3 regions of the Paenibacillus sp. FSL R7-0216 genome follow, and region 3 is predicted to be linked to each of the others. Evidence: riboswitches for the same ligand, from Rfam matches in the RefSeq annotation. Region 3 holds a riboswitch; each other region holds the start of a gene.
What was found. A riboswitch is a leader RNA that binds a small molecule or an ion and turns the genes downstream of it on or off. The one in region 3 is predicted to bind thiamine pyrophosphate.
Positions count from the first base shown of each region.

Region 1: another riboswitch for thiamine pyrophosphate. It lies ahead of MKZ15_RS02895 (ABC transporter substrate-binding protein); the one in region 3 lies ahead of MKZ15_RS18255 (ECF transporter S component).
Region 2: another riboswitch for thiamine pyrophosphate. It lies ahead of tenA (thiaminase II); the one in region 3 lies ahead of MKZ15_RS18255 (ECF transporter S component).

Region 1 covers NZ_CP150222.1:691,923-694,185, forward strand. Annotated here, with positions in the region: gene MKZ15_RS02890 (MTH1187 family thiamine-binding protein) at 1-87, opposite strand, end outside; gene MKZ15_RS02895 (ABC transporter substrate-binding protein) at 143-1,210, opposite strand; TPP riboswitch at 1,367-1,479, opposite strand; gene MKZ15_RS02900 (cold-shock protein) at 1,783-1,983, shown strand; gene MKZ15_RS02905 (cold-shock protein) at 2,154-2,263, shown strand, end outside.
Region 2 covers NZ_CP150222.1:3,049,742-3,052,004, reverse strand. Annotated here, with positions in the region: gene MKZ15_RS13840 (alpha-mannosidase) at 1-308, shown strand, start outside; gene MKZ15_RS13835 (hypothetical protein) at 537-839, opposite strand; TPP riboswitch at 1,037-1,140, shown strand; gene tenA (thiaminase II) at 1,293-1,988, shown strand; gene thiM (hydroxyethylthiazole kinase) at 2,009-2,263, shown strand, end outside.
Region 3 covers NZ_CP150222.1:3,993,474-3,995,736, forward strand. Annotated here, with positions in the region: gene MKZ15_RS18250 (ABC transporter ATP-binding protein) at 1-335, opposite strand, end outside; gene MKZ15_RS18255 (ECF transporter S component) at 335-940, opposite strand; TPP riboswitch at 1,053-1,164, opposite strand; gene asd (archaetidylserine decarboxylase) at 1,345-2,142, shown strand; gene MKZ15_RS18265 (hypothetical protein) at 2,188-2,263, opposite strand, start outside.

The sequences.
Region 1 (2,263 bases), 1.9 Mb from region 3:
TTCAATGGCCCGGTCTACATACGGTATCACGTCTTCACCATTTGGCGTTTTTGGAATGATTTGAATGCTTAAAAGTGCGTTTGGCATCGATGAGTTCATCCTTTCGATAATGGGAATTGGTTGAAAACATAATTTCAGGGAGTTATTCGCTCGGCAAAAACTCATTGGTGAAAGCGGTATCTACCTCAAGCGGTTTCTCCAGCAAGCCACGCTCATGCATCCAATCAGAGTAGTTCTGCCATACTTCTTTCTTCTGTTCGCCCCAGCGCGGAGCGTCGTCCTTGTATTTCGGGCTCAGCCATTTTTGACTGGCAACTACCAGGTCCTTGTCGAGTTCCGGTACAGCCTTGAGCAAAATTTGCGCCGACTCCTCAGGGTGGGCGATTGCATAGTCATAGCCTTTGGACACCGCTCGCATAAACGCCTTCACGAGCTCCGGGTCGTCCTTGATCGTCTTCTCGTTGGTGACAAGCACCGGCGTATAATAGTCAAGCTGTTCGGAGAAGTCCTTAACGTAAAGCATATCCAGCGGCTCACCCCGCAGTTCGGCTTCGATGCCGGTCCATGCGTAGAAGATCCAGGCGAAGTCGATATCCCGCTTCACGGCCGTAAAATAATCGGCATCCCCGATGTTGAGGAACTTTACCTTGCCGACATCGGCGCCCTGCAGGTCCATAATGGATTTAATGACCGCTTCTTCCACAGGAGACCCCCATCCGCCGTAGGCTTTGCCCTCAAAATCCTTAGGTGTCTTGATATTCTTGGCAACAGGTGCAGCAAAGCCGGATGTATTATGCTGAATGATTGCGGCGATGGATACAAGCGGGACGCCTTGGAGCCGGCTTTGGGTGACGTTCTCTTGTACGCTGACGCCAAACGGGACCTCCCCGGAGGCAACCATCGCCTCAGCGCCGCCAGAGCCGGGAAGGAGGATATCCACATTCAGCCCTTCCTCGGCGAAATACCCTTGGTCCTTAGCGACGTAAAGGCCGGTATGATTAGTGTTAGGGCTCCAGTCGAGCACAACCTTGACGCTGCGCAGCTCTTCGCCGGTCGCCTGGTTAGGCGCGGCATTCTCGGCATTTTGCCCGCCTTGGTTTCCTGCAGCAGCCTTGCCCGCGCTATTTCCGTTGGCTCCGCCGCAGGCAGACAGAATTAGCAGCATACAGCCGAGGAACAGCGCCAGCACGGTGCGTAGTTGAACTTTCACGACACATTCTCTCCTTCGATTGTTTAAATTTCCGCAGCTTTGTTCTTGGTATAACCCTGGAAACGCGACCTTAAGCGCAATCCAAATTTCGGATACAAAAAAACGTCCCGGATCCGGGACGCGATAGGCAATGGAAATGAAATGAATAACGAGTTCATATCCATATAGTATAGCTCCCTACGCTGGCATTATCCAGATCAGGTTAAAGGGTCAGTATCTTTGAGGGATACACTCTCAGCCGGCCAATTCCAGCACCCCTGAACAGTATGACTGCAGATTACAACTGTCATTATAGTTTTCGCTTGCCGCATTTGTCCAGTCTTTCCGAACAGGTTTGCAAAAATAGGGGATTTGCTTTTTATCTGGCAAAAGGATATAATGAGTTCATCTCGTGTTTTAGAAAGAAGATCATTCACCCATTGAAAAGAGTGTCACTATTTAAAACCTGGAACTTTTTTCAATGTGTGAATTTTTTTTATACAAGTGGTGCATGTTCATAAGGGTCAGCCCTTTTGAGCGACTTCTGTTAAAAAAATGAATCATGTTAATCTTTAAACAGGAGGTATTCCCCTATGGAAACCGGAACAGTAAAATGGTTTAACGCTGAGAAAGGTTTTGGCTTCATCGAAGTGGAAGGCGGAAATGACGTATTCGTTCATTTCAGCGCGATCACTGGCGAAGGCTTCAAAACCCTCGACGAAGGCCAACGCGTACAATTCAACGTGGTTCAAGGCAACCGCGGCCCTCAAGCCGAAAACGTTGTAAAACTGTAAGCTAGCCAGAAACTGCTCTTAATGCGTTCTCGCATTGAGGGCAGTTTTTCTACTCAAAGATCATTCATGAGGTTAACATTCGGAAACCTCGCTTCTGATGGTACATATAGCACTATGACGAACCACATCTATGCACCCGGTTAGAACGCTCACCTTGAAGGAGGGGAATTATGAACTACCGTAAAAAAACGTTAGAAGAAATTCCTGAGGAAAATACACCGGTATGGACCTGCACGAGCGACGATTGCAATGGATGGATGCGTGACAACTTCACGTTTGA
Region 2 (2,263 bases), 940 kb from region 3:
ATCAGCCGGTTTACGCCACGATGGGCCAGGCGCGCTCGTCTTCATTCTCACTGCTCCAAACGAGCGGAAGTGCGGACGTCGTCATTGATGCCGTGAAAAAAGCGGAAGACGGCGACGGCTTGATCGTTCGTTTGCATGAATACAAGGGAGGCCGAGGCCGCGTTCGCTTCCATTTCGGGATGCCGGTGATTTCCTGGCAAGAAACCGACATGATGGAACGGTCTTTAGGAGAATCCTCCTCAGCTGCGGAGCTTGAGTTGTCGATGTCACCGTATGAAATCAAAACGATTCGTTTGCAGTTGAAATAACGAGAGAACGCTGTGGGTCGCCTTCGACAGTTAATCGGAAGTCGGGGCGCCCGTCAGCGTTTCGATATCGTTGGAACCGTAGAAGAACAGAACGACCAGAATGATGATTACGATGAGTTCCGAGAAGCCTTCGCCGTCAAATTCACTCATTGTAGTAAACCCCCGCATCTAGGTTATGATGTAAAGCGAGCGATCCTCCCGCCCGAATCTTTCAAAGGAAGAGCGGGTTCAGGAGGAATTGTCCGCTTTTTTCTTCATGGCATTGATGATGTCATTGATGGTCATATCTCCATTCTCGTTGAGAAAGTTCAGCAACTTGTCGGCGTTTGCATCGCTGCTGATCGTTTTGTATTCGCCAACAAGGGAGACATACATGGTTGCGTTACGGTATAACTGGACGGAATCCACGCGAAGTTTACCGGAAAGAAGCAGCGCAGCTACGGTATATTCCGGGGTTTTTGGCCGGAAACCGCCCTTTTTGCCATTTTTCTTGTTGGAGGACGAGGATTTGCTTTTTCCGGCTGAATTCATGGCCTAACCTTCCTTAGCTGGATGGGATCCGGTTACTTATCCTGAGGAACCGGTTTACAAGACAGTTCCCTGATAGTTATGCTATGCAGCATTCCGGGGATGGTGTAGACGAGAGAAACAAGTGATCCAACGATCTTTCGCTGGACGGGATTGACAATCCAGGCAGGGATCGGTAGAGTAATAGGTGAATTGCATAGGAAATCCACTAGGGGCGCCGTAAACGGCTGAGACAAGAGACCATCTTGGACCCTTTGAACCTGATCTAGTTCATACTAGCGTAGGAAAGTGGAGTCGGCCCCCATTTGAATAGTGCTCAGGTTGTCGTATATCAGCCTAGGACTTGATCGAGCCGCTCCCTCTACGGAGCGGCTTTTTTGCGCGCTCTGTTAACAGGTCGTTTGTCGTCGTCTTCTCAGGGGATTTCCTAGTTCAATATATTGGGAGGTGGAGACGATGGGGTTTACGCAGGAGCTACGACGTCAGGCGGACGGGATCTATCAAGCCATATTCGATCATCCGTTCGTCAGAGGCATCGCAAGGGGACAACTGGAGAAAGAGCAGCTCATTCATTACGTTAAGCAGGATTACGAATATTTAAACGCCTATATGCGGATTTACGGTATCGCGATTTCCAAAAGCCGGACCCGAGAGGAGATCGCGATGTTCAACGAACAGATCGCGTATATTTTAAACCGTGAAGTTCAACCCCATCAGATTTTTTGCCGGGCCGCCGGAGTGAATTTTGAAGAGTTGCAGGGGTACCCGCTTGCACCTTCGGCGCATCATTATATCCGTCATATGCTGACGGTGGCCCACGAAGGGAGTTTGGGCGAGATCTATGCCGTTTTATTGCCCTGCCCTTGGACCTATCTGGTGATCGGCCAAAAGCTGCTGGCAGAAGTGCAGCCGACACCGGACCATCCGTTTTATGAGTGGATTGATTTTTACGGGCGTCTTTCGGGGGATGTGACGGAGAAGTTTATCCATGCGTTAGACCGATGGGCGGATACAGCCAGGGAGGAAGAGCGGCAAAGGATGGCCGATCATTTTCTGCAAAGCTGCCAATTGGAATATCTCTTTTGGGATATGGCTTACCGGCAGGAAGACTGGCCGGTTGCGATGCCGATGATCTCGCATTCATCCAAATGATCGAAAGAGAGGTTGAAAACATGAGCTTAATGGAAAAAGATCTGTCCGATGTGCTGGAAAAGGTGCAAAAAACGAAACCCCTCGTGCATAACATGACCAATGTTGTCGTCACGAATTTTACCGCAAACGGCTTGTACGCCCTTGGCGCTTCGCCGGTCATGGCCTATGCTCCCGAGGAGGTGGCTGATATGGCCAAGATCGCCGGGGCCCTCGTCTTGAACATCGGCACGTTGTCGACGCAGCAGGTCGAAGCGATGATCCTCGCCGGCCGGTCG
Region 3 (2,263 bases):
ATCTCGGGCTGCGGTATGCCGAGGTTTTCCAGGGCAAAGGCTAGCTCCTCGTCAACATAAGGCATACAGAATTGGGTCTCGGGGTCCTGAAACAGGAAGCGCCACGATGTCGGGAGCTGCTGCGCGGACGTCCGCATCGGGATTTCCACCAAGTCCGGGATGATGCCGGACAAGACCTGAAGCAGCGTCGATTTCCCGCATCCGCTGGGGCCCAATAGCAGCACATGTTCTCCGCGTACAACCGAGAAATCCAAATCCTTGAACACGAAATCGGCCTCACCGGGGAACTTCAACCGCAGCCCCTGCACCTCTGCGGCCGCCATGTCCTTCCGCATCAGTCGTTCAGCGCCGCGTAGTCCTTCGGATCAACCGGCCGCAGCAGGGTGGTGACTCCTGTCGCTTCTACGGCTTTTACCACGGCGTAAGCGAAGTAACCGCAGATCAGCGCAGAGCTGACCGCGCGCATGGCATATTTGGCAGTCAAGAGCCAAGGCTCATAATCCTGCACGTAGCCATAGAAGAAATCCGGAATCACCGATCCAACAGCGGCCCCAATTCCGGCCAGCGCTGCGACGGAGCCGGAGAACTTCCGGTATCGGAACGCGGCGAATACCAGTTCCGCTCCCAAGCCTTGCAGCACGCTGTATAGAACGAGCTGAATGCCCCATTCGCTGCCGAACAGAATCTCCACATGGGCCGCCGCAATCTCGGCAATCAACGCTACCCCCGGTTTACGAATCAGCAGGAATACCAGTGTTGCGGCCAGGAACCACATCCCGTACACCAGTTCATCCGCCTGGAAGAACAGGGGCGAGAACAAATTGTACACCGAACTCCAGAAGTGGTACACCACGCCAAGCACAAGCGAGACCAGCACCGTTACCAACAGGTCGCTTAGCTTCAAACCGCGGCCCATTTTTTTTTGAATAACTTCCGACATCTCCATCTCTCCTCTTGATTCTTCAATTTAAATTCCCATCGCATACGTAAAAAAACCGCCTGAATAAGCTCAGACGGTGGTCAGGTCACGAGGGCGCGTAAAAAACGCAAGACATCCCGGACGATCGATTCTCTACGCTGGCATTATCCAGATCAGATTAACGGTCCGCGGCGCCATATGCCGCTATCTCAGCCTGATTTGCTCAAGCCCCCGTATCCCTATGCGATTGTTATTAACATACACCAACCTAGCCTCGGCATCAAGCATCAATTTGTACAAATTTGTCATCCGGGGTTACAGGCCGCTGTATTGATTTCGGCCCTGTTCTGTGTCAAGATTAGCGGAAGTGGCAACGAATTCATCAAACCAACGCAGCACTAACGGACAGACTAGGAGGATGCTATTTGGCCGCGAAATGGATGAAATGGATGACGGAACTCTCCTCCCGAAAATGGCTATCCCGATGGATGGGCAAGTTCTCCCATTCGGGCTTGAGCCGGGCGATGATTCCTTTTTTCGCCAAATCCTACGGCATTCCGCTCCATGAAGCGGAGAAGGAGCTTCGGGAATACCGGACACTGAATGAGTTCTTTACCCGAAAATTAAAACCAGGCATGCGCCCGCTGCACGCGGAGCCAGGGACGATGATCAGTCCGGTGGACGCCTTAATTACCTTTATGGGCGAGGTCCAAACCGGCACGATTCTGAACGTCAAAGGACAGGATTACACACTTGACGAGCTGCTGTCGCGCTCCCCCCGCGTAGAAACGTACAAACACGGTTATGCCCTTGTCCTTTATCTTAGTCCTACTGATTATCACCGAATTCATGCACCCGTGACCGGGAAAAAGTTGGAAAGCGAGCATGTGAAGGGCCGGGTCTACCCCGTGAACGACTTCGGCATGCGCCACATGAAGAAGGTCTTATGCCGGAATGAACGCCTGATTACTTATATTTCCCACAGTTGCGGAGAGATCGCCCTCATCAAAGTGGGAGCCATGAACGTCAGCAGCATCCAATACACGGACCCCTCGGCCAAAAGCTGGGAACAAGGCGACGATCTTGCTTACTTTGAATTTGGATCAACTGTCGTCCTTCTCACCCAGAATGGAACCTTCACCCCTCTGCCCGGTCTCGAGCCCGGTCGGAAGGTAAGGATGGGTGAAGCGCTAGGCCACTTCAAACCCGCAGGAAAATGCTAATGGCTTGCTGAAGCCGCCGGTTTCTCTCCCGGCGGCTTTTCTCCGTTATTGCACCGTGATGCTGCCGATGGATGTCTCTAACGCGACCAGCGGCCCTCCGCCGCCCCTCTCACTGCTTCCT